One region of the Microbispora sp. H10885 genome, then DNA from elsewhere that is predicted to be linked to it. Evidence: riboswitches for the same ligand, from Rfam matches in the RefSeq annotation. Region 1 holds a riboswitch; each other region holds the start of a gene.

Evidence for each region. A riboswitch is a leader RNA that binds a small molecule or an ion and turns the genes downstream of it on or off. The one in region 1 is predicted to bind S-adenosylmethionine.
Region 2: another riboswitch for S-adenosylmethionine. It lies ahead of HHX37_RS05785 (ABC transporter substrate-binding protein); the one in region 1 lies ahead of HHX37_RS33470 (aminotransferase class V-fold PLP-dependent enzyme).
Region 3: another riboswitch for S-adenosylmethionine. It lies ahead of thrC (threonine synthase); the one in region 1 lies ahead of HHX37_RS33470 (aminotransferase class V-fold PLP-dependent enzyme).

What each region holds. Positions count from the first base shown of each region.
Region 1 covers NZ_JABBWY010000017.1:10,816-20,445, reverse strand. The annotation lists gene HHX37_RS33470 (aminotransferase class V-fold PLP-dependent enzyme) at 1-1,177, opposite strand, end outside; SAM riboswitch class IV at 1,227-1,342, opposite strand; gene HHX37_RS33465 (cytochrome P450) at 1,421-2,620, shown strand; gene HHX37_RS33460 (antibiotic biosynthesis monooxygenase family protein) at 2,600-2,917, opposite strand; gene HHX37_RS33455 (SAM-dependent methyltransferase) at 2,927-3,895, opposite strand; gene HHX37_RS33450 (Rossmann-like and DUF2520 domain-containing protein) at 4,102-4,992, shown strand; gene panC (pantoate--beta-alanine ligase) at 4,983-5,834, shown strand; gene HHX37_RS33440 (class I SAM-dependent methyltransferase) at 5,824-6,477, opposite strand; gene HHX37_RS33435 (TetR/AcrR family transcriptional regulator) at 6,542-7,192, shown strand; gene HHX37_RS33430 (L-aspartate oxidase) at 7,259-9,630, shown strand, end outside.
Region 2 covers NZ_JABBWY010000002.1:155,987-165,616, reverse strand. The annotation lists gene HHX37_RS05820 (amino acid ABC transporter ATP-binding protein) at 1-140, shown strand, start outside; gene HHX37_RS05815 (ABC transporter substrate-binding protein) at 211-1,191, shown strand; gene HHX37_RS05810 (LLM class flavin-dependent oxidoreductase) at 1,220-2,332, opposite strand; gene HHX37_RS05805 (serine hydrolase domain-containing protein) at 2,582-3,850, shown strand; gene HHX37_RS05800 (VanZ family protein) at 3,940-4,656, shown strand; gene HHX37_RS05795 (response regulator transcription factor) at 4,662-5,360, shown strand; gene HHX37_RS05790 (sensor histidine kinase) at 5,353-6,468, shown strand; SAM riboswitch class IV at 6,611-6,721, shown strand; gene HHX37_RS05785 (ABC transporter substrate-binding protein) at 6,871-8,520, shown strand; gene HHX37_RS05780 (ABC transporter permease) at 8,517-9,476, shown strand; gene HHX37_RS05775 (ABC transporter permease) at 9,477-9,630, shown strand, end outside.
Region 3 covers NZ_JABBWY010000008.1:14,502-24,131, reverse strand. The annotation lists gene HHX37_RS21525 (cold-shock protein) at 1-125, opposite strand, end outside; gene HHX37_RS21520 (MoaD/ThiS family protein) at 382-657, opposite strand; gene thrC (threonine synthase) at 703-1,971, opposite strand; SAM riboswitch class I at 1,986-2,125, opposite strand; gene HHX37_RS21510 (RNA polymerase sigma factor) at 2,222-2,773, opposite strand; gene HHX37_RS21505 (alpha,alpha-trehalose-phosphate synthase (UDP-forming)) at 2,876-4,300, shown strand; gene HHX37_RS21500 (hypothetical protein) at 4,329-4,919, opposite strand; gene HHX37_RS21495 (hypothetical protein) at 4,979-5,587, opposite strand; gene otsB (trehalose-phosphatase) at 5,598-6,419, opposite strand; gene HHX37_RS21485 (DUF3263 domain-containing protein) at 6,485-6,766, opposite strand; gene HHX37_RS21480 (SAM hydrolase/SAM-dependent halogenase family protein) at 6,875-7,681, shown strand; gene HHX37_RS21475 (ABC transporter ATP-binding protein) at 7,698-8,714, opposite strand; gene HHX37_RS21470 (ABC transporter ATP-binding protein) at 8,698-9,630, opposite strand, start outside.

The sequences.
Region 1 (9,630 bases):
CGTCCGCGCAGCCCTCGTCCTCGGCGCCGCCGAGGAGGTGGCGGACGAACGGGTGGGCGCAGAACTTGCCGTCCCTGACGCCGATGCCGTGCTCGGCCGACAGGATCTCGGCGACCTCCCGGGCCGGGCGGCCCTCCACGACGAACGACACGATCCCGACCCGCGGGTGGTCCGGGCCCCACAGCGACAGTTCGCGTACGCCGGGGATCGCGGCGAGCCCGGCGCGCAGGCGGGCGAGCAGCCGCTCCTCCTCCCGCACCAGCGGGGTCCAGCCGGTCGCGGCGAGGGCGTCGCAGGCGGCGGCGAGCGCGACCGCGCCGAGCACGTTGGGCGTCCCCGCCTCGTGCCGCGCCTCGGGGTCGTCGCTCCACTCGGTGGTCTCGCCCACGGCTCGTACGGCTCCGCCGCCGCGCAGGTACGGGTCGGCGGCGGCGAGCCAGTCGGGCCGGCCGACGAGCACGCCCGCGCCGAACGGCGCGTAGAGCTTGTGCCCGGAGAAGGCGACGTAGTCGAGGTCGAGCGCGGCGAGGTTGAGCCCGCGGTGGGGGACGAGCTGGGCGGCGTCCACGGCGATCCGCGCGCCGTGCCGGTGCGCGATGTGCGCGAGCCCGGCGATCGGCCACAGCTCTCCGGTGACGTTGGACGCGGCGGTCACGACGAGCAGGGCCGGGCCCTCGATCGCCGCAAGGGCCTCGTCGGCGGCCCGGACGGCCTCGCCGGGGAAGGCGGGCGGCGCGAGCCGTACGACGTCGGTCCAGGGCAGCAGCGAGGCGTGGTGCTCGGTGCCGAACACGACGACCGTGGTGCCCTCGGGGAGGCTGCGGGCCAGCAGGTTCATCGCGTCGGTGGTGTTGCGCACGAAGACGAGGGCGTCGCCGGGGCGGGCGCCCACGAAGGCCCGCACGGTGTGCCTGGCCTGCTCGTACCGCTGGGTCGTGAGCTGCGAGGCGTAGCCCGCGCCCCGGTGCACGCTGGAGTAGGCCGGCAGCGCCGCCGCGACGGCGGCGTTCACCGGCTCAAGACAGGGCGCGCTCGCCGCGTAGTCGAGGTTCGCGTACGGCACGAGCCGGCCGCCCCGGACCGGGACCTCCAGGTCGGCGCCCACGACCACCGGTACGCGCACCGGCTCGGACACGGGGTTGGCGGGCTGCTGCGGGACGAAGGTGAGAGCGGACAACGCCAGGCCTCCTCGGGTCGGGGACCCCTGCCATGGCGTCGTACGGCGGAGCCCGCGCTTGCCCGGCACACCGCGTGCCAGGCCTGGTCCTCACCCGGGGCACCCCGCCGCGAGCGCGAGGGTTGCCGGCCAGCAAGCCGGGGCTTGACGCTGGCACTCATGACCTGAGCGCACTATAACCCGGAGAACCGGCGATCCGGCAAGTCCCCTGGCGAGAGGCGCTTTACCGTTATGGTGTCCAATGTGAGGTTTGATCCCTGGAATCCGGAATTCGTGGCTCACCCGTACGACGCCTACCGCGACCTGCGGGACAACGATCCGGTCAGCTTCTTCGAGCCGACCGGACAGTGGCTGGTCGCCCGGCACGCCGACGTCAACACGCTGCTGCGCGACCGCCGCCTGGGCCGGTCCTATCTGCACACGGCCACGCACGAGGAGTTCGGCCGGGAGCCCGAGCCGGACTTCCAGGAGCCCTTCTGGCGGGTGATCCGGGCCGGGATGCTCGACGTGGAGCCGCCGGTCCACACCCGGCTGCGCCGCCTGGTGTCCAAGGCGTTCACGCCCCGGATGGTGGAGTCGCTGCGCCCGCGCGTACGGAGGATCGCGACGGAGCTGACCGAGGGGCTGGTCGAGCGCGGCGGCGGCGACCTGCTGGCCGAGGTGGCCGAGCCGCTGCCCGTCACCGTGATCGCCGAGATGCTGGGCGTGCCGGAGGCCGACCGCCACCTGCTGCGTCCCTGGTCGGCCGACATCTGCGGGATGTACGAGCTGAACCCGTCGCCTGAGGTCCAGCACACGGCCGTACGCGCGGCGACGGAGTTCGCCGAGTACCTGCGCGGGCTGGCCAGGGCGCGCAGGGAGCGTCCGGGCGACGACATGATCTCGGCGCTGGCCCAGGTGGTGGACGACGGGGACCGGCTCACCGAGGACGAGCTGATCGGCACCTGCGTGCTGCTGCTCAACGCCGGGCACGAGGCCACGGTCAACGCCACCGGCAGCGGGTGGTGGGCGCTGTTCCGCAACCCCGGCGAGCTGGAGCGGCTGCGCGCCGACCCCGGCCTGATGCCGGCGGCGGTCGAGGAGCTGCTGCGTTACGACACCCCGGCGCAGATGTTCGAGCGGTGGGTGCTGGAGGACGTCGAGGCCGGCGGGGTGACGATCCCCCGGGGTGCGGAGATCGCGCTGCTGTTCGGCTCCGCCAACCGGGATCCCGAGGTCTTCGCCGACCCCGACCGTCTCGATGTCGGCCGGGTGGAGAACCCGCACATCTCGTTCGGTGCCGGCATCCACTTCTGCCTGGGCGCGCCGCTCGCGCGGGTCGAGATGGCGGAGTCGTTCGGCGCGCTGCTGCGCCTGGCGCCCCGCCTGGAGCTCGCCGAGGAGCCGACCTGGAAGCCCAGCTACATCATGCGCGGCCTGGAGTCACTGAAGGTCGCCGTCTGACACGCTGACCGTGTGGTGGGTGACCGTGGTGTCGTAGCCGAGCAGGACGGCCTGGGCCGCGGGCTCGACGACGGCCGTCGCGGGGTCCTCCCCGGCGAAGCGGCGGATCGCGTCCATCGAGTCCCACAGGGTCATGACCTCGATCTCCACCCGGCCGCCGGTGTCGCGCCGCAGCAGGTAGGCGCCGCGGTGCCCGGCCACGCCGCGCAGGGAGGGCAGGACCGCCTCGGTGAAGTGCCGCTCGTAGCCGTCGGCGCCCTGCGGGGTCGCGCTCGCGCGCCAGATTCTCGCGATCATGATGTCTCCTCATCCACACCGGGACTGGCTGAGCCAGCCGAAGCCGCCGAGACCGGCGGGGTCGATGAGCTCGGCCTCCTGCGAGGCCCGGCCGAGCGCGCGTACGTAACCGGCGGGGTCGGCGGACGCGAGCGCGAGCGGCGGCCGGGCGCCGGTGACCCCCAGGTCGCGCAGGGCCTCCCGCTGCGTCGTGAGCGTGGTCGCCGCCGCGCCCGCCCGCTCGCCGGCCGCCGCGCAGGCGTCCAGCGCGACGTGGGCCGTGACGTCGCACGACCCGTCCGGCACGGCGGGCACCGGCGAGCCGTCGCGGTAGCCGGCCAGCGTGCCGAGGGCGGGTCGCCGCCCGGCGAGATGGGCGTAGTCCACGGCGACCGCCGTGCCGCGGGCCAGCCGCGCGATCACCCCGGCCCACGCCTCGTCGCGGGGGCGGCCGATCTCGGCGCGGTCCCCGACCGGGCCCAGCGGCCACCAGCGGTCCAGCCAGGCCAGGTCCTCCGGATCGGGGACGGGACCGTGCCGCTCCGCTCCGGTCGCCGGGTCGACGAGCACCAGCCGGGGGCCCGCGGGGGTCGCCTCGGCGACGTCGAGGGGCACGTTGTCCAGCCATTCGTTGGCGACCACGAGCCCGGTGACCCCGTACGGGACCTCCGGCTCCCAGGCGACCCGGGGATCGAGGCCGCGGGGCCGGGGGGACAGGTCCACCGCGACGGCCCGCAGGCGCGCCGCGAGGTCCGGCGGTGCGGCGGCCACGACGCGGGCGGCCAGCAGGCCGTCGCCGCTGCCCACGTCCACGAAGTCGACCACGCCGGGGCGCCCGAGGGCCGCGTCGACCCGTTCCAGCTGGCGCAGCACCGCCTCGGCGAAGACCGGTGAGGCATGGACCGAGGTGCGGAAATGGCGGTCCGGGCGCTCCCGCAGGTAGAAGCCCTCCGCGCCGTAGAGCGCGCGCTCGACGGCCTCCCGCCAGGTCACCTCCACACCGCATCACGCTACCGACACGCACGGGCCGTGGCGAAAATCAGTCACATTCGTACCTGTAGCTCAACATAGGCCCGTTAGAAACGGGACAAACTCCGACCGTCGGGCCCGTCGTGGTCATGCTCGGCATGGCCTGATCCGTGAGGCACGACCTGGCACCGGGCCGGCGGGAGCGCCGCCGCTACGCTGAACCGAGGGGAGGCGTCATGGACACAAGTGACCGCCCGGCGCGGCTCGCCGTGGGAGTGCTCGGCGCGGGACGGGTCGGCTCCGTGCTCGGGGCCGCGCTCATGCTCGCGGGTCATCGTGTGGTGGCGGCCAGCGGCGTGTCCGACGCGTCGCGCCGCCGCGCAGCCGACCGTCTCGGCCAGGCGCTCAGCAGGCCGGAGGAGGTCATCGCCAGGTCCGAGCTCGTGCTGCTGACCGTGCCGGACGACGTGCTGCCCGGCCTGGTCTCCGGCCTCGCGGCCACCGGCGCCGACCTGCGCGGCAAGCTGCTCGTGCACGCCAGCGGCGCGTACGGCCTCGGCGTGCTCGACCCCGCCGCCGAGGCGGGGGCGCTGCCGCTCGCGCTGCATCCGGTGATGACCTTCACGGGCCGGAGCGACGACCTGACCAAGCTCAACGGCTGCTCGTTCGGCGTCACCGCGCCGGACATGCTGCGGCCGGTGGCCGAGGCGCTGGTCATCGAGATGGGCGGCGAGCCGGTGTGGATCGCCGACCAGGACCGGCCGCTCTACCATGCCGCGATCGCCGGCGCGGCCAACCACATGGTGACGCTCATCGCCGAGTCGCAGGAGCTGCTCGCGAAGATCGGTGTCGAGCATCCCGGCCGCATGCTCGGGCCGCTGCTCGGCGCGGCCCTCGACAACGTGCTGCGTCTCGGCATCGGCGGGCTCACCGGGCCGGTCGTCCGCGGCGACGCGGGCACGGTGCGCAAACACGTGGACGCGCTCATCCTGGCCGCCCCCGAGGCCGCGGACGCGTACGTGGCCCTGGCGCGGCTCACCGCCGACCGGGCGCTGGCGGCGGGGCTGCTCAAGCCGGAGGCGGCCGAACGCCTGCTGGACGCCCTGGGAGGGAACATATGGACGTGACCGTGGCCGCCGACCGGGCCGCCCTCGTCAAGGCGAGGGACTCTCTCGGGCCGGGAAGGATCGCCCTGGTCCCCACGATGGGGGCGCTCCACGAGGGCCACCGGTCGCTGGTCCGGCTGGCGCGTGAGCACGCCGACCACGTGGTGGTGAGCGTGTTCGTCAACCCCCTGCAGTTCGGTCCCCACGAGGACTTCTCCCGCTATCCCCGCACGTTCGACGCCGATCTCCGGGTGTGCGAGGAGGAGGGCGCGGGCGTGGTCTTCGCGCCCTCGGCCGAGGACATGTACCTGCCCGACCGGCAGGTGGAGGTCTCGGCGGGCGGCATGGGCGGGACGGCCGAGGGCGCCTTCCGCCCGGGCCACTTCGACGGCGTGCTGACCGTGGTGCTCAAGCTGTTCAACCTGGTGCGGCCGGACGTCGCGGTCTTCGGGCAGAAGGACGCCCAGCAGCTCGCGCTGATCCGGCGGATGACGGCCGACCTCGACGTCCCGGTGTCGATCGTGGCCGCCCCGACCGTACGGGAGCCCGACGGGCTGGCGCTGTCGAGCCGTAACCGGTACCTCTCCGAGGACGACCGCCGTACGGCCCTCGCGCTGTCGCGGGCGCTGAGTGCCGGTGCGGCGCGGGCCCGGACCGGGCCGGCCGGGGTCCTCGACGCGGCCAGGGCCGTGCTGGAGGAGGCGGCCCGGTTCGACCCGCCGCTGCTGCTCGACTACCTGATCCTGGCCGATCCCGCGACGTTCGCGCCGGTGGGCGGCGACCACCGCGGCGAGGCGGTCCTGGCCGTCGCCGCCAAGGTGGGCACCACCCGCCTGATCGACAACATGGTGCTCACCCTGTAGGCGCGCGCAGGGTGAACCAGAAGGTGGGCACCGGGTTCGTGCCGGGTGTGGTGTCGACCAGCTCCCAGCCGCCGAACCGGGCACGGAGCTCGTCGGCGGTGACGCCGGAGAACGTGTCGTCGAACGCCCCGGGGCCGTACCCGAACATCAGCAGCCGTGCGCCGGGGGCGGCGCGGCGGGTGAGTCCGGCGACGTAGGCGTCGCGGCGGTGCGGCGGGATGCCGCAGTAACAGCTCAGGTCGAAGAACAGCTCGAAGGGGCCGGGCGCGTCCAGCTCGTCGAGCCTGGTGGCGTCTCCGTGCAGCAGCCGTACGTCCACTCCCGCCGCCTCCGTCCTCTCCCGGGCCAGCTCGATCGCGCGGCCGACCAGGTCGACGGCCACGACCTCCCAGCCGTGCCGGGCCAGATAGATCGCGTTGGTCCCGGTGCCGCAGCCGAGCTCCAGGGCGCGGCCGGGCGGCAGCGCATCGTGTCCCTCCCCGTGCCCCTCGACAAGGGCGACCAGCTCGGGCGGTGTGACGCCGGTGTCCCACGGCGGTTTCCCGGCGCGGTAGTACTCCTCCAGCGCTCGGCGCACCGCCTCCTCCTGATCCCGTCCGGCCTCGGCCCCGCCCGCGTCCCGGAGGGTGTTCGGCTTGTCCATCGGCTCTCGCTCCCCGTTCTTAGAGTTGAACTCTAGTGATAAACTCTAGAGATATACTCGCGCAATGGACACCGTCAAGCGGCCGGACAAACGGGCCGAGCGCTCACGCCGTACGCGGGAGAAGGTCATCGAGGCGGCGCGGGAGCTGTTCGTCGCGCAGGGCTACGGGGCGACGAGCCTGCAGGAGGTCGCCGACCGGGCGGGTGTGGCCGTTCAGACGGTCTACTTCGTCTTCGGCAACAAGCGCACGCTGTTCAAGGACGTCGTCGACACGTCCATCGCCGGGGACACCGAGCCGGTGGCCGTCATGGACCGTGAGTGGTTCCGCGCCGCCTGCGCCGAGCCCACCGCGGCCGGCCAGCTCCGCGCGCACGTGCGCGGCACCGGCGAGATCCTCGGCCGGGTCGCCCCGATCATGCCGATGATCGCGTCCGCCGGGGCCGCCGACCCGCAGATCGCCGCGCAGTGGCCCGACGGCCCCGACCCGCGCTACACCGTGCTGCACGCCGTGGCCCAGGCGCTGGCCGGCAAGCCCGACGCCCGCCCGGACGTCTCCGTCGCGATGGCCGCGGACCTGCTGTTCTGCCTGCTCAGCCCGCAGCTGTACCTGCTCTTCGTGCAGGACCGCGGCTGGTCGCGGGACAGGTGGGAGGAATGGGCGTACGCCACTCTGGCCGCCCAGCTCTGCACCGGCCCCGCGGCACCCCCCTTCTAGGAGGGGGCGGGGCGGCACCACTCGGCGGGGGGCGTTATCGTCATTATGACGAAAGGGGATCCCCTCATGGTGGCGCTCGCACGCAGACTCACCGCCCCCGCACCCGGCTGGACCGTCGAGGCCGACGCGGTCGTGATCGGTTCCGGCATCGCCGGCCTCACCGTGGCGCTGCGCCACGTCGAGCTCGACCCGCGGGCGCGGGTGCTGGTGGTCACCAAGGACGTCCTGTCCGCCGGGTCCACCCGCTGGGCCCAGGGCGGGATCGCCGCCGTCCTCGACCCCGAGGACACGCCCGACGAGCACCTCAGGGACACGCTCCTCGCGGGGGTCGGCCTCTGCGACGAGGAGGCCGTACGCGTCCTGGTCACCGAGGGCCCCGACGCGCTCAAGCGGCTGATGAGCCACGGCGCCGAGTTCGACCGGGACGTCGACGGCGGGCTCCAGCTCACCCGCGAAGGCGGCCACCGGCGCAACCGCATCGTCCACGCGGGCGGCGACGCGACCGGCGCCGAGGTGCAGCGGGCGCTGGCCGAGGCGGTGCTCGCCGAGCCCCGCATCGAGGTCATCGAGCACGCCCTCGCCCTCGACCTGCTCCTCGACGCCGAGGGTCACGCCTGCGGGGTCACGCTCCACGTGATGGGGGAGGGCGCCCGCGACGGCGTGGGCGCCGTACGGGCCGGGGCCGTGGTGCTCGCCAGCGGCGGCATGGGACAGGTCTACGCGGCCACCACCAACCCGGTCGTGTCCACCGGGGACGGCGTCGCGCTGGCCCTGCGGGCCGGCGCGGTGGTCAGGGACATCGAGTTCGTGCAGTTCCACCCCACGGTCCTGTGGCTCGGGGAGGGCTCGACCGGTCAGCAGCCCCTCGTCTCCGAGGCCGTGCGCGGCGAGGGCGCGGTGCTGGCCGACGCGGCCGGCGAGCGCTTCATGCGGGGCGTCCACGAACTGGCCGACCTCGCGCCCCGCGACGTCGTCGCCAAGGCGATCATGCGGAGGATGCACGAGACCGGCGCCGACCACGTCTACCTGGACGCCACCCACTTCGGCGAGGAGAAGTGGCGCTCCAGGTTCCCCACGATCCTCGCCGTCTGCCGCGAGCACGGCATCGACCCCGTCACCGAACCCATCCCCGTCGCCCCGGCCGCCCACTACGCGAGCGGCGGCGTGCGCACCGACCTGTACGGCAGGACCAGCGTGCCCGGCCTGTACGCCTGCGGCGAGGTGGCCTGCACGGGCGTCCACGGCGCCAACCGGCTGGCCTCCAACTCCCTGCTCGAAGGGCTCGTCTACGGCGAGCGCATCGCCGCCGACCTGGCCGCGCGCGACCTGGAGCCGCGTGAGCCCGCCGGACGGGACGACCGGCCGGAGGGGCTGGTGGACCCGCGTACCCGCGCCCGGATCCAGAGCCACATGAGCCGCGGCGCCGGGGTGCTGCGCGGCGACCGCAGCCTCGCGGAGGTCGCCCGCGCGCTCTCGGACGCCCGCTGGACCCCGGTCGCGGTCGAGCCCTGCACGGAGTCGTGGGAGGCGACCAACCTCCTCACGGTCGCGTCCGCGCTGGTCGCCGCGGCGACCGTACGCGAGGAGACGCGCGGCTCGCACTGGCGGGAGGACCACCCCGACCGCGACGACGCCCGCTGGCGGGCGCACATCGACATCGCCCTGACGGCGGAGGGACTGACCTTGACGTACACGCCCCACGAGGCCCTGCGGACCGAACTGGACGAGAACGGCCTCGACCCGGACGCCGTGCTCGGCCTCGTCCGCGCCGCCCTGGACGAGGACCTGGCCGGGGGACAGGACGTCACCTCGGTCGCCACGATCCCGGCGGACCAGCGCGCGGTCGCCGACGTGGTGGCGCGGAAGGAGGGCGTCGTCGCCGGCCTGGCCGTCGCCGAGGCCGTCTTCCGCCAGGCCGCCGGGGGAGCCGAGGTCGAGCGGCACGCGGCGGACGGCGACCGCGTGCGCCCCGGCGACGTGGTGATGACCGTGCGCGGCGCCACCCGCGACCTGCTCACGCTGGAGCGCACCGCGCTCAACTTCCTCACCCACCTGTCCGGCGTCGCCACCCAGACCCGGCGCTGGGTGGACGCCGTCGAGGGCACCGGCGCCCGCGTGCGCGACAGCCGCAAGACCCTGCCGGGCCTGCGCGTCCTGGAGAAGTACGCCGTACGGGCGGGCGGCGGCGTGAACCACCGGATGGGCCTGCACGACGCCGCGCTCATCAAGGACAACCACGTCGTGGCCGCCGGAGGCGTCGCGGAGGCCTTCCGCGCCGTACGGCAGGCCTTCCCCGGCCTGCCCATCGAGGTGGAGGTGGACCGGATCGACCAGATCGAGCCGGTCCTCGCCGAGGGAGCCGACGAGATCCTGCTCGACAACTTCACGGTGGACCAGCTCGCCGAGGCCGTACGCCTGGTGGCCGGCCGGGCGAGGCT
Region 2 (9,630 bases), on a different contig from region 1:
AGATCGGCTTCGCCCGCGAGGTCGCCGACACCGTGGCCTTCATGGACGCCGGCCGGATCGTCGAGCAGGGCCCGCCCCCGCGGGTGCTCGACCGGCCGGAGCACGACCGCACCCGTGCCTTCCTCGGCAGGGTGCTCTGACTGGCGAGCCCCGCGAAGAGGCGACGCGTAAAGACCCCAAGAAGCCCCGAGAAGCCCCGAAGGAAAGCGCATGTCATCCGCACCCCGGTCAGCCGTACTCGCCGTGTCCGCACTGCTGCTGCTCGCGGCCTGCGGCACGGCCTCCGACAGACCCGCGACCGGCACCGCCGCCGCGGCCGCCGAGGCGGCGCCGGTCGGCTTGAAGATCGACACAAGCCCGCGGCAGGACCGGATCCGGGCCGCGAAAGTGGACGCGATCGCCGCGGAGGTTCCCTCCGCCGTCCGGGCCAGGGGAGAGTTCCTGGTCGGCACCTCGACGTTCGAGCCGCCGCTGTCCTTCGTCGCCGACGACAACGTCACGCCGATCGGGGTGGAGGAGGACATCGCCTCCCTCGTCGCCGACGTGCTCGGCCTCAAGCCGCGCATCGAGCCCACCTCGTGGGAGAACCTGTTCCTCGCGGTCAGGTCCGGCAAGTACGCGGCCGGGTTCTCCAACGTCACCGTTACCGAGGAGCGCAAGGACGTCTACGACTTCGCCACGTACCGGCTGGACCAGCTCGCCTGGGAGGTGCCGAAGGACAGCCCCGTCACCTCGATCACCAAGCCGGCCGACGTCGCCGGGCTCACCGTGGCCGTGGGATCCGGCACCAACCAGGAGAAGATCCTGCTGAGCTGGGACAGGCAGAACCGCGCCGCCGGGCTGAAGCCCGTCCAGATCCAGTACTACAAGCAGGCGGCCGACACCTACCTGGCCCTCAGGTCCGGCCGGATCCAGGCGTACTTCGCGCCCAACCCCACCTCCGCGTACCACGCCGCGGTGAGCGGCGAAACCAAGATCGTCGGCACCTACTCCGGTGCGGGCCCCACGCTCCAGGGGCTCATCGCCGCCATGACCCAGAAGGGCAACGGCCTGGCCAAGCCGATCAGCGACGCTCTCAACGCCCTGATCAAGGACGGCTCCTACGGCAAGGTCCTCGCCCGCTGGGGCCTGTCCACCGAGGCCGTCGCCGAATCCCAGGTCAACCCGCCCGGCCTGCCCCGCGAGCAGTAGGCAACCCGTCCCGTCCCGCCGGTGTCCGTCAGGAGGGTCCCGCGGCGGGGGCGACCGCCGCGGCGGCCGGTTCGGCGGCCCGGAGGCGGGGGAGGACGTACTCGCCGACCCGGTACGCCTCCTCGAGGTGGGGCCAGCCGGACAGGACGAACTCGCCGACGCCCAGCGCCGCGTACTCGCGGAGCAGCGCGGCGACCTCGTCGTAGGAGCCGACGAGGGCGGTTCCGGCGCCCTCGCGCACCAGGCCGACGCCGGCCCACAGACCCGGGTGGATCTCCAGGTCGCGCGTGTCCCCGCGGTGCAGGTCGACCATGCGGCGCTGTCCCACCGAGTCGTAGCGGGCGAAACGCCGCTGCGCCTCGGCGACGCGCGCCGGGTCCATCCCGGCCAGCAGCCGCTCCGCCTCGGCCCAGGCCTCGGCGCCGGTGTCGCGGGCGATGACGTGCACGCGCAGGCCGTACCGCAACTCGCGGCCCGCCGACGCCGCGAGGTCGCGCAGCCGGGCGATCCTCTCTGCGATCGCCGATGGCGGTTCCCCCCACATGAGGGCCACGTCGGCGTGGCGGGCGGCGACCCGTTCGGCGGCGGGGGAGGCACCGCCGAAATAGACGTCCGGCGCCGGGTCGAGCGGCTCGGCGAGCCCGCCTCCCTCGACGCGGTAGTGCTCGCCGTGGTGGTCGAAGGGGGTGCCCGCCCAGGCGCGGCGCAGCACGTCGAGGAACTCGCCGGTCCTCGCGTAGCGGGCGTCGTGGCCGAGGAAGTCGCCGTACGCGCGCTGCTCGACCGGATCTCCGCCCGTGACGACGTTCAGCAGCAGCCGCCCGCCGGAGACGTCCTGGAACGACTGCGCCTGCTGGGCCAGCAGGGTGGGCAGGGCGTACCCGGTGCGGAAGGCGACCAGCGTCTTGAGGCGCTCGGTGTGCTGGGTCAGCGCGGCGCACACGATCCAGGGGTCTGGGCAGCCCGCGCCGACGGGGGTGAGCGCGGCCTCGAACCCGGCGTGCTCGGCGGCTCTGGCCACCTGCGTCAGGTACGCGACGGTGGCGGGACGCGCGGCGGGGCGGAAGCCGTCGGTGGTCATGATGGCGGAACGGACGTCGTGGCCGTCGCCGGTCGTCGGCAGGAACCAGTGGAAGCGCATCAGGTCACCTCGTCAGCGGATGAGGACCGGCGTACGGTATCGATCAAAACCACGTCAAACAGACCGATTTAGTCGGGAATGCTACCGGATCCGCCTGGTGACGGTGACCGTCCTCCGATCTTCCCCGAACGTGTGTCGCGAACGTATCGGGAAGCGCATACGCCGCCGCAACGGCCCGGCCTCTTCAGTGGGAGCGATACGCGGCGCGTCGCTGAGAGCGCCGGTTCCCCACCGGAAAGGACCGTGTGCATGAACTCGGATTCGGTACGTGATGTCGGCCGGCGGCAGCTGGTCAAGTGGAGCGGTCTGGCGGCCGCCGGTGTGGTCGCGGCCGGCGGAGCGCCGGGAACGGCCACGCCGCCTCGGCACCGGCCGGGTCGTCCCACGGCGGCCCAGGACGGGCGCGACCGGATCCCGCCGGACACCCTGCCCGGCGGAGCCTACGACCGGTACGTGGCCCGGCTCGCCGCCGAGGGCAGGTTCTCCGGCGTGGTGCTGCTGTCACACCGGGGCCGGACGGTGCTGTCTCGCGGCTACGGCATGGCCGACGAGAAGAGGAGGATCCGCAACCGCGAGGACACGGCGTTCGCCCTCAGTTCGGCGGGCAAGCCGTTCCACGCGGTGGCCATCCTGCAGCTGGCCCAGCAGGGCAGGCTGAAGCTGACGGACACGGTGGGAACCCATCTGACGGGCTTCGCCGAGGACATCGCCGATCGGGTGACCATCCACCACCTGCTGTCCGGCACCTCCGGGCTGGACATGCCAGCAGAGGACGTGCAACGCGTCTTCCGGAGCCGGGACGAGGTGCACGAGTATCACGAGCGGCGGGTCCGGCAGGCGAGACTGACAGGCGTCCCGGGCCTTCCCGGCACCGGCCACCAGGAGGCGGAGACCACCATCCCCGCGCTGATCGTGGAGGCCGTGTCCGGCACGACGTACTGGGACTACGTCCAGGAGCACATCTTCAGGCGCTGCGGCATGACCGGCTCGGCGTTCCACACCAGGCCGCAGTGGCTCACCGGCGGGCACATCGCCCACCCGTACATGGAGGTGGCCGGCGGCGGCGTCGTGGACGCCCTCGGCAACCTGGACAAGGGCAGCCCGTACCCGTACATCCTGGGCAAGAACCCGGGCCGCGCCTTCATCGACGCCCCCGGGGACGGCGGCTTCGCCACGGCGCCGGATCTGGTCCGGTTCGCGCGGGCGCTGAGCGACGGCACGGTGCTGGACCGGCCCTGGGCCGACGTGCTCACCGCGGCCAAGACCCCCCTCGGGCCGGCGTCGTTCGCCGCGTACGGGATCGCGATCGACATCGTTGAAGGCCAGTGGGCGTACCAGCGTTCCGGCGGCAACCCCGGTGTCGGGGCCAACTGGAGCATCTACCCCGACACCGGCTGGGTGGGCGTCATCCTCACCAACCACGACGGCGCGCCGCTGGTCGACATCATCGGGCAGGAGCTGCGGGCCGTCACCGGGGCCTCGCCCGGCGGTGGGACGGGCGGCGGGGCGGGCGGCTGAGGCGCCGGACGACGCCGGCGTTCCGTGTATCGCGGACGTATGCGGAATCGCATACGCCACCGCAACGGCTCTCCGTCTCCAATGGAGGCATGAACCACCACGCATCCCCGTCAGCGTCGCCCCGCCGCACGAGCCGGATCGTGCTCGCCGGCCTGGCGATCCTCGGCCTGGCGAGCGCCGTGTTCGCCGTGCGGCGGCCGCTCGTGATGACCGCTCCGGCATGCCTGGCCGGACGGTGGCACGGGTGCCTCGACACCGAGAACGGCGTGCTGTTCATGATGCTGGCCGGGCTGCCGGCGGCCGCTCTGGTGACGTGGGGTCTGGCGCTCCTCCGGCAGGCCGCCGGCGTCACCTCGGCGTGGCGGAGGTCGCTGGCCGAGGTGGGGATGGTCTACGGGACGGTGCCGTTCGTGTGGCTCACCCTGATGCCGGGCCCGGGGGCCGGCATCGTCCCCGGCCGGGTGAGCCTGATCCCGCTGCGGGACCTGGTCACGATGGGGCCGATCGGGATCGGCGGCAACCTGCTGATCTTCGCGGCGCTGGGGTTCTTCGCGCCGCTGCGCTTCGCGGCGCTGGCGTCCGTGCCGCGGATCCTGGCGCTCGGGGCGGGCTGCTCGGCCGTGGTCGAGACCCTGCAGTACGTCCTGCGGCTCGACCGGGTGTCGTCTGTGGACGACGTGCTGGTCAACGCCGCAGGCGCCGTGCTCTTCGGGCTCGTCTCGCGCCGCTGGTGGCGCGCCGCGGCGGAGACGCCGCCGGACCGGCCTCGCCCCGCGCCGGCACCGGCGCCCGCACCGGCAGACTGAGCCGTATGCGCGTGCTGATAGTGGAGGACGAGCCCTACCTGGCCGAAGCCGTCCGGGACGGTCTGCGGCTGGAGGCGATCGCCGCCGACATCGCCGGCGACGGCGACGCGGCCCTGGAACTGCTCAGCGTCAACTCCTACGACATCGCGGTCCTCGACCGCGACATTCCCGGCCCCTCCGGCGACGAGGTCGCCCGGCACATCGTCGCCTCCGGCAGCGGCATCCCGATCCTCATGCTCACCGCCGCCGACCGGATCGACGACAAGGCCTCCGGGTTCGGGCTCGGCGCCGACGACTACCTCACCAAACCGTTCGAGCTCCGGGAGCTCGTCCTGCGGCTGAGGGCGCTCGACCGCAGACGCGCGTACGCCCGGCCCCCGGTTCGCGAGATCGCGGGCCTGCGGCTCGACCCCTTCCGCCGGGAGGTCTTCCGCGGCGGACGCTACGTCGCGCTCACCCGCAAACAGTTCGCGGTGCTGGAAGTCCTCGTCGCCGCCGAGGGCGGGATCGTCAGCGCCGAGGAGCTGCTGGAACGGGCCTGGGACGAGAACGCCGACCCCCTCACCAACGCCGTGCGCATCACCGTCTCCGCACTGCGCAAACGGCTCGGCGAACCATGGGCCATCGCCACGGTGCCCGGTGTCGGCTATCGGATCGACACCGGCATCGCCACGGGAACGGGCCCCGGCAGCACGCATGGATAGGCGCCCAGGGCTCAGCACCAGGCTGAAACTCACCCTCAGCTACGCCGGATTCCTCATGCTCGCCGGCGCCCTCCTGCTGGCGGTGGTGTGGGTGTTCCTGCTGCGCTACGTGCCCGACGGCGCGCTCGGCACCGGGCCGGGGGCCGGCCCGCCCGGGGCGGCGCCCCTGCGGTTCATCCCCAACCGCACCGACCTCCAGCGCGCCTTCGTCCCCCGCGCGGGCCAGGCACTGGCCTTTCTGCTGACGTTCGGCCTGCTGGGCGGATGGCTCCTCGCCGGCCGGATGCTCGCGCCGCTCACCCAGATCACGGACGCGGCCCGGCGGACGACCGCGAACGGGTCGCTGTCCCACCGGATCCGCATGAAGGGCCGCCGGGACGAGTTCCGGGAGCTCTCCGACGCGTTCGACTCGATGCTCGACCGGCTCGAGTCCCACGTCGCCGAGCAGCGGAGGTTCGCCGCGAACGCCTCCCACGAACTGCGCACGCCGCTGGCGATCTCGCGGACGCTCCTCGACGTGGCCCGCCGGGACCCCACGCGGGACCGGGACGAACTCCTCGATCGCCTGCACACCGTCAACCAGCGGGCGATCGACCTCACCGCGGCCCTCCTGCTGCTCAGCCGCGGCGACCGCGGCGACTTCACCCGGGAGAGCGTCGACCTCTCCCTCGCCGCCGAGGAGGCCGCCGAAACGCTGCTCCCGCTCGCCGAACAACGCCGGATCACGCTGAACGTCACCGGCGGGGCGGCCCGGACCGAGGGCTCCGCCGAGCTCCTGGCGCGGATGGTGACGAACCTCGTCCAGAACGCGATCGTCCACAACCTCCCCGCCGGCGGCACCGTGACGGTCCACACCGAGGCGTACGGCGGCACCAGCCTGCTGCGGGTCGAGAACACGGGCCGCCCGCTCCCGCCGGAACTGATACCGACCCTCATCGAACCCTTCCAGCGCGGCACGGAACGCGTGCGCACCGACGAGCACGCCGGCGCCGGTCTCGGCCTGGCCATCGTGCACAGCGTCGTCCGCGCCCACAACGGGAGCCTCGATCTCGCCCCCGGCCCCCACGGCGGGCTCCTCGTCACCGTACGGCTTCCCGGCGCGCCGTAGGCACGGCCGCCCGGTTCGCCCCCGGCCGCCGCCGCGCGGACGTGCCACTCGTCGTCACCGGACCGCCGCTCCTCGCGGAAAGGCCGGAATCCCCGGCGAAAGCGTGTTGACAGGTTACCCTAGTTTTCCTACTTTATTTATAGGTATTGAGCGCCGACGCCAAGCCCCGGCTCGTCGGCCGGCAACCCTCGCACCGCGCGGGGTGCCCCGGGGAAAACCTGGCGGCGTGGCAGTCGCGCCGCAAGCGCGGGCCCCATCGGGGCTCCTGGTCATGGGGGCGTGCGCGGCACGCTCTCCGGGAGGCGGCATGGCCACTCACGGGGAGTTTCGGGCGGGCACAGGCCGGGACACGCCGCCTCCCCACTCCGCCGTCCCGTCTTGAACACCGAAAGGCTCTCCCCGATGTCCACGAACACGCGCTTATCCATCGGCGTCTCGCTTCTGGGGGTCCTCGCCCTCGCCGCCTGCGGCACGACGGGCAAGGACACCGCGGCGGGCAAGGCCCCCGCCGGGCCGGTCAAGGGCGGCACGCTGACGTTCGCCGTCAACACCGAGCCCTCCACCTGCCTCGATCCCCATCAGAGCCCCGCCGACGTGGCCGGCCTGTTCACCCGGCCCGCCCTGGACTCGCTCGTGTCGCTCGACACCGAGGGCAAGATCCACCCCTGGCTCGCCACCAAGTGGACCGTCTCGCCGGACCAGAAGACCTACACCTTCACCCTGCGCGACGGCGTGAAGTTCTCCGACGGCACGCCCTTCGACGCGGCGGCGGTCAAGGCCAACCTCGACCACATCGTGAACCCCGCCACGAAGTCGCAGCTCGCCGCGGGATACATCGAGCCGTACAAGGGCAGCGAGGTCGTCGACCCGCACACGGTGAAGGTCCACTTCAGCAGGCCGTACTCGCCGTTCCTGTCCGCCCTGGCCACGGCGTACTTCGGCATCGAGTCGCCGCGGTCGCTGAAGCAGCCGCAGGACGCGCTGTGCAAGAAGGTCGTCGGGTCCGGGCCGTTCGTGATCGACGAGTACGTGGTGCAGAAGGGCATCACCTACCACCGCAACCCCGGCTACGCCTGGGCGCCGGAGGGCGCCGCGCACACCGGGGAGGCGTACCTGGACAAGCTGGAGATCAAGGTCATCACCGAGGACTCCGTCCGGCTCGGCGCGCTGACCAGCGGGCAGGTCGACGGGATCGCCAGCGTGCCGCCGGTCAACGTCAAGCAGGTGCAGGGCGACCCCCGGCTGACCGTGACCACGCGGCAGGCGCCGGGCGGCAACTACAACTACTACCCGAACACGACCTCCGGGCCGTTCGCCGACAAGCGGGTCCGGCAGGCGTTCCGCGACGGCATCGACTTCGCGACGATCGTCAAGAACCTCTACTTCGGGGCCTTCCAGCCCGCGGCGGGCCCCATCTCCCCGTCGACCGACGGGTACGACAAGACGCTCGAAGGAAAGACGAAGTACGACCCCGCGGCGGCCGCCCGGCTGCTGGACGAGGCCGGCTGGTCGGGGAAGGACGCCGAGGGCTACCGGACCAAGGACGGCAGGCGGCTGACGATCCGCTGGGGGTTCCTCAAGGCGTTCGCGCGTGAGCAGCGCGACACGCTGGCCGAGCAGATCCAGGCCGAGGCCAAGAAGATCGGCTTCGAGATCCAGTTCGTCTCCGGCACGGTCAACGAATGGCTGGAGAAGTATCCCAAGGGCGACTACGACCTCATCGACTTCAGCTGGCAGCGCGCCGACGGCGACACCCTGCGCAACCTGTTCGACACCTCCGCCATCCCCACGGCCGCCAAGTTCGGCCAGAACGCCGCCCGCCTGTCCGACAAGGACGTGGACGGCTGGCTGAGCGACGCGCTGGACACGACCGACCAGGCCAAGCGGGCCGAGCTGTACGCCAAGGTGCAGCAGCGGGTCACCGACGAGGCCGCGGTCTTCCCGGTGTACGTGTTCAACTACCTGCTCGGGACCGGCAAGAAGGCCCACGGCATCGGCTGGGAGCCGCAGGCGTACCCGACCTTCTACGGCGCCTGGGTCGAGCAGGCATGACCGCCGTCGCCGTACCGGCCACCCGGGCCCGCGCCCGGGTGGTCCGCCCGGTGCTGGTGCGGCTGGGCACGTCCGTCCTGGTGCTGTGGGGCGCGGTGACGGTCGCGTTCGCCGGCCTCCACCTCACCCCGGGCAACGTCGTCGACCTGCTCATCGGCAGCAGCACCGTCACACCCGAGGTCCGCGCCCGGATCATCGCCGACTACGGGCTGGACCGGCCGCTGCCCGCCCAGTACGCCGCCTACCTGGGCCGGGTGCTGCACGGCGACCTGGGCCAGTCGTACCAGCTGCACCAGTCGGTCGCCTCGGCGATCGGCGAGCAGGTCGGCTCGTCCGTCCAGCTCATGCTCTCGTCGTTCGTCCTGGCGGTCGTGGTCTCGGTCACGGTCGCGGTGCTGACCGCGGGCCGCCGGTGGGCGCGGGCGGTGTTCTCCGGCATCGAGCTGGTCGGCATCTCCATCCCGTCGTTCTGGGCCGGGATCCTGCTGCTCACCGTCTTCTCGTTCGGGCTGGGGATCTTCCCCGCCACCGGCGGGGACGGCCTGGAGAGCCTGGTCCTGCCGTCCGTCGCGATGGCGATCCCGGTCGTCGCGACGCTGAGCCAGGTGCTGCGCGAGGGACTGGAGCTCACGCTGGAGGAGCCGTTCGTGCTCACCGCCCGCTCGCGCGGCATGTCCGACCTGGGCGTGCGCCTGCGGCACGCGCTGCGGCACGCCCTGCTGCCCACGGTCACCCTGGCCGGGTGGATGGTCAGCTTCCTGTTCGGCGGGGCCGTGATCATCGAGTCGGTCTTCTCCCGGCAGGGCATCGGGCGGCTGACCCTCGCGGCCGTCGGCAACAAGGACCTGCCGGTCGTGATGGGCGTGGTGCTGATCGCCTCGCTGCTCTACGTCGTCATCAACATCCTGCTCGACCTGCTCTACCTGGCCATCGACCCGCGACTGCGAGGTGCCTGAGTGACCACGTCCACCCTTGTCGCACCCGCCGTGGTCGTGGGGCGCGGACGGCGGCGGCGGGTGCCGCGGGCCGGTGTCTGGGCCGCCTCCGCGTTCCTGCTGGCCGTGACCGTGGTCGCGGTGGCGCCCGGCCTGGTCGCGCACGGCTCGCCCG
Region 3 (9,630 bases), on a different contig from region 1:
TCGAGGGCCTTGTAGCCGTCCATCATGATTGCCGAGTAATGGACGAACACGTCCTTCCCACCGTCTACCGCGATGAAGCCGTAGCCCTTGTCCGCGTTAAACCATTTGACGGTGCCCTGCGCCACTTCCGACTCCTCTTGCTGGGCTGGGGACCACACCCAAGAAGCCCCCGGTTTTGTCGATCGTCTTCGACCATACCCGTGTCAAGGCGTAGAACAACAGAGTCAATCCGCAAACTACTACGGCGCGTTCGCTCAAAGCGGTACAGACGATTATTCACTTTTCTACCGAAAGGTTGAGAGCTTCACCATTCGCTGTGGCGACATCTCACTTCCCCGGCGAGAGAAGTGCATGTCAGGTGCCCGGCGGCGGTGTCGCGGCTCAGCCCCCGGCGACGGCGGGGATGACCGAAATCTGTACCCCCTCCGGCGTGGCGGTGTCCAGCCCATCGGCGAAACGGACGTCCTCTTCTCCGACATAGACGTTGACAAAACGCCGGATCTTGCCCGTCTCATCCAGGATTCGACCTCCGATGCCCGGATAGTCCGCATCCAGCTTCTGCAGGACCTCACGGAGCGTTCCCCCCTCCCCGCTTACCTCCGCGACGCCGTTGGTGTACGTCCGCAGAATCGTCGGAATCCGCACGGAAACGCTCATTGTTCACTCGCTTTCGTTGCTGCCGATGGGCCTGTGATAACGCTTTCAGTTGGCGAATGCCGCACGGAAGGCGTCGAGGGAGGGACGGATGACCGCGGTTGGACGGGCCTGCTCGGCCACCGCGTCAAGTGTCTTGAGACCGTCGCCGGTGTTCAGCACCACGGTTTCGGCCTCGGGGTCGAGGCGGCCCTCGCGCACGAGCTTGCGCAGCACGCCGACCGTGACGCCGCCCGCGGTCTCGGCGAAGATGCCCTCGGTCCGGGCCAGCAGGCGGATCGCCTCGACCACCTCGCCGTCGTTCACGTCCTCCACCGCGCCGCCCGTACGGCGGGCGATGTCGAGCACGTACGGCCCGTCCGCCGGGTTGCCGATGGCCAGCGACTTGGCGATGGTGTCCGGCTTGACCGGCTGCACCACGTCCTGCCCGGCCTTGAACGCGCGGGAGACCGGCGAGCAGCCCTCGGCCTGTGCGCCGAAGATCCGGTACGGCCGCTCCTCGACCAGGCCGAGCTTGATCAGCTCGCGGAAGCCCTTGTCGATCTTCGTGAGCTGCGAGCCGGAGGCCACCGGGACGACGATCTGCTCGGGCAGCCGCCAGCCGAGCTGCTCGGCGATCTCGTACGCCAGCGTCTTGGAGCCCTCGGCGTAGAAGGGCCGGAGGTTGACGTTGACGAAGCCCCACTTCTCGCCCAGCTCGTCGCCGATGAGCTCGGAGCAGAAGCGGTTGACCTCGTCGTAGTTGCCGTCGATGGCGACCAGGCGGCCGCCGTACACGGCGGCCATGGTGACCTTGGCCGGCTCCAGGTCGGCGGGGATGAACACGCAGGAGTCCAGCCCGGCCCGGGCGGCGGCCGCGCTCACCGCGCCGGCGAGGTTGCCGGTGGACGAGCACGAGAGGGTGTGGAAGCCGAAGGTGCGCGCGGCCTCCAGCGCGATCGCGACGACCCGGTCCTTGAAGGAGTGGGTCGGGTTGCCGGAGTCGTCCTTGACGTGCAGCGACCGCAGCCCCAGCTCGGCCGCCAGCCGGTCGGCCCGCACGAGCTTGGTCCAGCCGGGCTGCAGGTTGGGCTTGTCCGCCACCCCGGCGGGGACGGGAAGCAGGGAGCGGTACCGCCAGATGTTCGCCGGGCCCGCCGCGATGTCCTCCCGGCGGACCTCTCCGAAGTCGTACGCCACCTCAAGGGGGCCGAAACACTCCGTACAGGCGAAGACCGGGCCGAGGTCGTAGTGGGCGCCGCACTCGCGGCAGGACAGACCGGTGGCGGGGCCGAAGTCGGTGGCGGTGGTGGGGGTCGCGGTGCTGATGTGCGCCATGAAGCGAGGCCTTTCCCTCATCTTCGCTCGCGACCGCCCTGGCCGCGAGCCGGAATTGGCACCTGTCCCGGCCGGGCCTCGTGGGCACGAGTTCGACACCGGGGAGGTTGCCGGGGCTTCGCAGGGCCGGTCCCTCCACCCCTCTGGATGAGCATCTTCAGTTGTGGAACCTTCGAAAAAGGTCCTCCAGCACTGTACCCCGGCGTCCCCTGTGTCCGTTCCGCCGTCTCGGATGGCGAGACGGTTTGTATCAGCCGTAGGCCTCGCCGAGCGCGCTCTGCACGTACTTGCGCGCCTGGTGTATCCGGGACTTGACGGTGCCGAGGGGAATGCCGAGCTGGTCGGCGACCTGGGAGTAGTCGAGCTGGCAGATGTCGCGCAGCACGAGCGCCTGGGCGAGGTCGGGCCGCTCGGCCTCCAGCGCCTCCATCGCGTCGAGCAGGTCGAGCCGCGACCCCGCGATGACGCTCACCCGCCGCGGGTCCGGCCGCTGCTCGGGCAGCTCCTCCGCCTGCTCGGACGAGCGCCGCTTGAGCGACCGGTAGGTCGTCCTGGCGCAGTTCACGGTCACGATGTGCAGCCAGGTGCTGAACTTGGCCCGGCCCTCGAACCGGGCGATGTTGCGGGCCACGGCGAGCAGCGTGTCCTGCGCCGCCTCCTCCGCGTCCTGCCGGTACGGTAGTAGCCGCTCGCAGTGCCGCAGCACGTCGGGCTCGATGCGCCGCAGCAGCTCACCGAGGGCGCGGTGATCTCCCCGGGCGGCCGATCCGGCCAGCTCCTCGGTGACGTCGTCCAGTGCCATCCCGTTCCAGCCCTCCCGCGATCGGTTGACATCCTATTGATGGAGGTCCGCTTTTATTAATCTTCCGGCATGCGCGCCCGCTCTGATCGAGGGGAAACCCCAATGAGCAGCTCCGTCCTGATCGCGTCCAACCGGGGCCCGGTGTCCTTCACCCTGTCGGAGGACGGCGGCCTGACCATGCGCAGGGGCGGCGGCGGGCTCGTGTCCGGGCTGTCGGACGTGGTCAGGGACACCGACGTGCTGTGGGTCTGCGCGGCGCTGTCGGACGGCGACCGCGGGGCGGTGCGGCAGGCGCCGGGGGGCCGGCTCGACCGGGCGTTCGAGACGGGGCCCATCCGCATGCTGGACATCCCGCCCGCGGTCTTCCACCGGGCCTACAACGCGGTGGCGAACTCGACCCTGTGGTTCGTCAACCACCTGCTCTACAACACGCCCTTCTCCCCCGAGTTCGGGACCCGGTTCGCGCGTGAGTGGGAGTCGTACCGCACCTACAACGGCGCGTTCGCGCTCGCGCTGGCGGAAGAGGCCACGCACCGGGCCCGCGTGATGGTGCAGGACTACCACCTGACGCTCACCCCCGCGATGCTCCGGGTCGAACGGCCCGACCTGCGCATCGGCCACTTCTCGCACACGCCCTGGGCCCCGCCGGAGTACTTCGCGCTGCTGCCTGAGGACGTCGCGGCGGAGGTGCTGTCGGGCATCCTCGGCGCCGACCACGCCGGCTTCCTCACCGCCCGCTGGGCGCGCGCCTTCATGGACTGCTGCGCCGCCCTGCTCGGGGCGCGGGTGGACCACGCGGCCCGTACGGTGACCTGGGGCGGCAGGACCACCCGGATCGGCGTGCACCCGCTCGGGGTGGACGGCGACGCGCTGCGGGCGCGGGCGGCCGAACCGGACGTCGAGTCGCACATGGCGGCGATCAGGGACCACGTCGGCGACCGCAGGCTGATCGTGCGGATCGACCGCACGGAGCTGTCCAAGAACATCGTCCGCGGCCTGCGGGCCTACCAGGAGTTCCTGGAGGGCCATCCCGAGTGGCACGGACGGGTGGTCCATCTGGCGTTCGCCTACCCCTCCCGGCACGACCTGCCGGAGTACCGCGAGTACACGGCGGCCGTGCAGCGGTGCGCCAAGGAGATCGAGGACGAGTACGCCACCGAGGACTGGGACCCGCTGATCCTCAACGTCAACGACGACTACCCGCGCTCGCTCGCGGCGTACCGGCTGGCCGACGTGCTGCTCGTCAACCCCGTCAGGGACGGCATGAACCTGGTGGCCAAGGAGGGCCCGATCCTGTCGCCCCGGTGCGCGCTCGTGCTGTCCCGCGAGGCGGGCGCGGCGGCCGAGCTCGGCGCCGACTCCCTGCTGGTCAACCCGTTCGACGTCACCGCCACGGCGGCGGCGCTGCACGAGGCGCTGACACTGCCGGAGGAGGAGCGCCTCGACCGCGGCCTGCGGCTGCGGGAGGCGGCCACCGCGCTGCCGCCGCGGCGCTGGTTCGACGACCAGATCGCCGCGCTGCGCTGAGACGCACCGGTGACGGCGGCGGCGGCGCTCAGTTCCAGGTGGCCTTCTTGAGGATCCCGTCCAGGCCCGGGGTGTTCCACTGGTCGACGATCAGGATCTTCGACGTGGGCAGATACCACTCGCGCTGGCTGTAGCGCATCTTCACCCTGAACTTCTTGTCGACGCAGGTCCCCGCCCACGCGTGGTAGTCCGCTCGGTGACCCGCCCCGACCTTCCGCAGCCCCTTGCCGGCGAGCTTCATGGTGCCCTTGTACAGGCGGACGGTCCTCGGGCAGACCGAGACGTCGGTCGCGGGATCGAACCCGTACCTGGGGTTGTAGGACTGGAACGTGTGATTGCCGATCTTGAGGGCCTTCGGGCCCAGCACCCAGAAGCCGTGGCACCCCGCGTCGCGGAAACCGAAGTCCATGGTGCCGAGACTGGGGCACGAGCCGGTGACGACGCGGGTCCAGTCCGTGCCGGCCTGGACCGCCTTCCATGACGCGGGGATGGTGAGGGTCAGGCCCTTGCGCAGGTGGACCTGCTTGGTGCCGCTCGCGGACGCCGCGGAAGGAGCCGCCAGGGTGGCCGTCAGCACGGCCAGCCCGGCCGCCGCGGTCGCAATGGTCTTTCCGATCATGTCTCCTACGGTAGGCCCGGCCACTTGGAGACGACTTGCGGGGCGATGCCGGCGAGAGGTCAGCGCCAGGTGGCCTTCCTGAGGATCCCGTCCAGGCCCGGGGTGTTCCACTGGTCGACGACCAGGATCTTCGACGTGGGCAGGAACCACTCCCGCTGGTGGAAGTGGGCCTTGACCTTGAACTTCGTCATCGTCACGCACGGCCCCGCCCAGTCGCGGTAGTAGGCCTTGTGCCCCGGCCCGACCTGGCGCAGCCCCTTCGCGACGAGCTTGGTCTGGCCGATGTAGAGGTTCTTCCGCACCGGGCAGGGCCCGACGTCGGTGGCCGGATAGAACGGCCCGTCCGGCGTGTACGCGTTGAACAGCTCATGGCCGATCTTGATGGCCTTGGGACCCAGGACCCAGAAGCTGTGGCACCCCGAGTCGCGGAAGCCGTAGTCCGCGGTGCCGCGCGTGGGGCACGAGCCGGTGATGACGCGGGTCCAGTCCGTGCGGACGGCGTCGACCCGCCACGAGGCGGGGATGGTGAGCGTGAGGCCCTTGCGCAGGTGGACCTGCCTGGTGCCGCCGAGGTCGCTCGCGGACGCCGCCGCGGGAGCCACCAGGGTGGCGGCCGCGAGGGCGGCGGTCAGCACGGCGAGCCCGGCCGGGATGGTCTTCCGGTTCATGTCCGGAACGTTAGACCTGCCCGCTTGCAGACCGCTTGCCAAGCGATTCCACCAGGTCGCCGAGGAGGGCCACCACGCCGTCGGGGCCGTCCACCACCAGGTCGGCGCGTTCCGCCAGCTCGGTCACCTCGGCGGACCCGCTGCACACCCGTACGCCGGGCAGGCCGGCCTCCTCGACCGCGGCGAAGGCCGCGAGGTCGCCGAGGTCGTCGCCGGCGAACATGACCGAGCGCGCGCCGCGCTCGGCGAGGAAGGCCGACAGCGCCCGGCCCTTGTCCATGCCGCCGGGCCGCAGTTCCAGCACCATGCGGCCCGGCTCGACCGCGAGCCCGGCCTCCCCGGCCAGCGCCGCGACCGGTCCGCGCAACTCCTCCAGGGCCGCGGCGGGGTCGGCGCACCGCCGGGTGTGCACGGCGACGGCGTGGCCCTTGTCCTCGATCCACGCGCCCGGCAGCCCGGCCACGAGATCGGGCAGCCGGGTCCGTACGAGGTCGAGCCCCGGCGGCGGTGGCGGGGCGGTCACGCGGCCGCCCTCCCAGCGCTCGAGGCCGTAGTGACCGAGGATCACCAGGCCGGGCACGTCCCCGAGCGACGGCCCGCCGGGGACCTCCCCCAGGCCGATGGCCGTCAGGGGCGGCCGGCCGGTGACGACGACCACGGCGCGTACGAGCGGGGCGAGCGCGGCCAGCACGCCCGGCACCGCGGGGTGCACGCGGGCGGCGGCGGGGTCGGGGACGATCGGGGAGAGCGTGCCGTCGTAGTCGAGCCCGATCACGGCGCCTGCCGGGTCGGCGACGATCGCGTCGAGTCCTGGGTGCGCGGGCAGTGTCATGGCCTCGTTCCGGAGAAGTGGTCGGGACGCTTCGGCGCGCCGTGCGGGGACGGTGAGCGGGTGTCTCAGGGGTGCATGCCGAACCTGCGGGCGGAGCGGTCACGCCGCCGGCCGGCCCTCATCCGGCGCAGTCGCTTGACCAGCATGGGGTCGTGCTCCAGCGCCTCCGGCCGGTCGATCAGCTCCCCGAGTAACTGGTAGTACCGGGTGGCGGAGACGCCGAAGGCCTCCCTGATCGCCTGCTCCTTGGCGCCCGCGTACCGCCACCACTGACGCTCGAACGCGAGCATCTCGCGGTCGCGGTCGGAGAGGTCGAGCCCGTCGCCGCCGGTCGGTTCGGTGTCCATCCGCTCCTCCTCGATCGGCCGCGAGCCCGTCCCTCATGGTAAAGGGACGCACGACGTTGGACGACCCGGGGTGTGCAGAGGAGAGCGGCCGACGTAGTGTCACGTGGTGTGAGCTCTGTAATCACGCTTCTTACCGACTACGGGCTGGAGGACGGGTTCGTCGCCGCGTGCCACGGCGTGATCGCGGGCATCGCACCGCAGGCTCGGATCATCGACGTGGGCCACCTCGTTCCCGCCGGGGACGTGCGGCGCGGCGCGGCCATCCTGGCGCAGACCCTGCCCTATCTGCCGGCCGGCGTCCACCTCGCCGTCGTCGATCCCTCCGTCGGCGGCAACCGCCGCCCGGTCGTGGTCGAGGCGGGCGGGCGGGTGTTCGTCGGCCCGGACAACGGCGTCCTGTCATGGGCCGTCCGGGCCGCCGGCGGCGCCGACGCGGCCTACGAGATCACCAACAGGGAGCTGTTCCTGGCCAACGTCTCGCCGACCTTCCAGGGACGCGACCTGTTCGCCCCGGTGGCCGCGCACCTGTGCGCCGGCCGGGCGGTGGCCGACGTGGGACCGCCGATGCCGGTGGACCGCCTGGTGACCCTGCCCGCCCCGACCTGCCGCCTGCGGGACGGCGCGGCGGAGGGCGAGGTGCTGTCGGTGGACCGGCACGGCAACGTCCAGTTCTCGATCACCGCGAACGACCTGGCCGAGATCGGCGTACGGCTCGGCGACACCCTGGCCGTGTGGCTGGGGCGCCGCCAGGTCGCGGTGCCGTACCGGGAGACCTTCACCGCCGTGCCGCCGGGCGACCTCGTGGCGTTCGCCGACTCCGCCGGCCTGGTCGCGATGGCGATCAACGCCGGGGACGCCGCCGACCGCCTGGGCCTGCCCCCGGGCGCGCACGTACGGCTGTCGCCCGGGCGCTGACCCGGCGGCGGGTCTCCTACTCGGCGTTGACCACGTCGCGGGCCTCCGCGAAGTGGCAGGCGCTGGGATGCGCGCTGCCCGGGCGGGCCTCCAGCGCGGGCTCCTGCTCGGCGCAGATGTCCTGCGCCTTCCAGCAGCGGGTGCGGAAGTGGCAGCCCGACGGCGGGTTGGCCGGCGAGGGCGGATCGCCCTGCAGGATGATCCGCTGGCGGGTCTCCCGGCCCTCCGGGTCGGGCACCGGCACCGCCGACAGCAGCGCCTGCGTGTACGGATGCGTCGGGCTGTCGTAGATCTCGGCGTCGTTCCCGATCTCGACGATCTTGCCGAGGTACATCACCGCGATCCGGTCGGAGATGTGGCGGACCACCGACAGGTCGTGCGCGATGAAGATGTAGGCGAGGTTGAACTCGTTCTGCAGCCGCTCCAGCAGGTTCATCACCTGCGCCTGGATCGACACGTCGAGGGCGGAGACCGGCTCGTCGCAGATGATGATCTCCGGCTGGAGCGCGAGGCCGCGGGCGATGCCGATGCGCTGACGCTGGCCGCCGGAGAACTGGTGCGGGTAGCGGTTGATGTGGTCGGGGTTGAGGCCCACGACCTCCAGCAGCTCCTGCACCCGCTGCCGCCGGCCGCCCTTGGGCGCGACGTCCGAGTGGATCTCGAACGGCTCGCCGACGATGTCGCCGACCGTCATCCGGGGGTTCAGCGAGGTGTACGGGTCCTGCATCACCATCTGGATGTTGCGGCGCATCCGCTTGAGCTCGGCGCCCCTGGCGGTGGTGATGTCCCTGCCGTTGATCCGGACCGAGCCCGACGTGGGCCGCTCCAGCGCCATCAGCAGCTTGGCCAGCGTGGACTTGCCGCAGCCCGACTCGCCCACGACCCCGAGCGTCTCGCCCTTGCGCAGGTCGAAGGAGACCCCGTCCACCGCCTTGATCGCGCCGACCTGCCGCTTGAAGACCACGCCGTAGTTCAGCGGGAAGTGCTTCACCAGGTCGCGGACTTCGAGGATGGGCTCAGCGGGAGCCGTCATCGAGAACCTCCCTCCAGTAGTGGCAGGCGCTGCCGCGGGTGTCGCTGACCGTGTACAGCGGTGGGACGTCGGTCACGCAGTTCTCCTTGCGGTACGGGCACCGCGGGTGGAAGGCGCAGCCGGTGGGCATGTCGAGCAGGTTCGGCGGCATGCCCTTGATCGCGTACAGCTCCTGGCCCTTGAGGTCCACCCGGGGGATCGACTCCAGCAGGCCCTTGGTGTAGGGGTGGGCGGGAGCGCGGTACCCGTCGAAGACCGAGGCGTGCTCCACGATGCGCCCGCCGTACATGACCGCGATCTTGTCGGCCACGTCGGCGACGACGCCGAGGTCATGGGTGATCAGGATCAGGCCCATGTCGCTTTCCTGCTGCAACTCCGCCAGCAGCCCCATGATCTGCGCCTGCACGGTCACGTCCAGGGCGGTGGTGGGCTCGTCCGCGATCAGGATCTCCGGGTCCAGCGCGATCGCCATCGCGATCATGATGCGCTGCCGCATGCCGCCGGAGAACTGGTGCGGGAAGTCGTCGACCCTGGACTTGGCGCCCGGGATCCTGACCCGGTCCATGAGCTCCACGGCCTTCCTGCGGGCGTCCCGCTTGGACATGCCCTGGTGGACGCGGAACATCTCCCCGATCTGCCAGCCCACGGTGAACACCGGGTTGAGCGCGGACAGCGCGTCCTGGAAGATCATCGCGATCCGGCGGCCGCGGATCTGGCTGCGGTCCTCGTCCCGCATCGTGAGCAGGTCGGTGCCGTGGAACCGGACCTCCCCCTTGGGGATGCGCGCCGGCGGCATGTCGAGGATGCCCATGATCGCCTGCGCGGTGACCGACTTGCCGGAGCCCGACTCCCCGAGCACCGCGAGCGTCTCTCCGGCGTTGACCGAGTAGGAGACGCCGTTCACGGCCCGTACGAC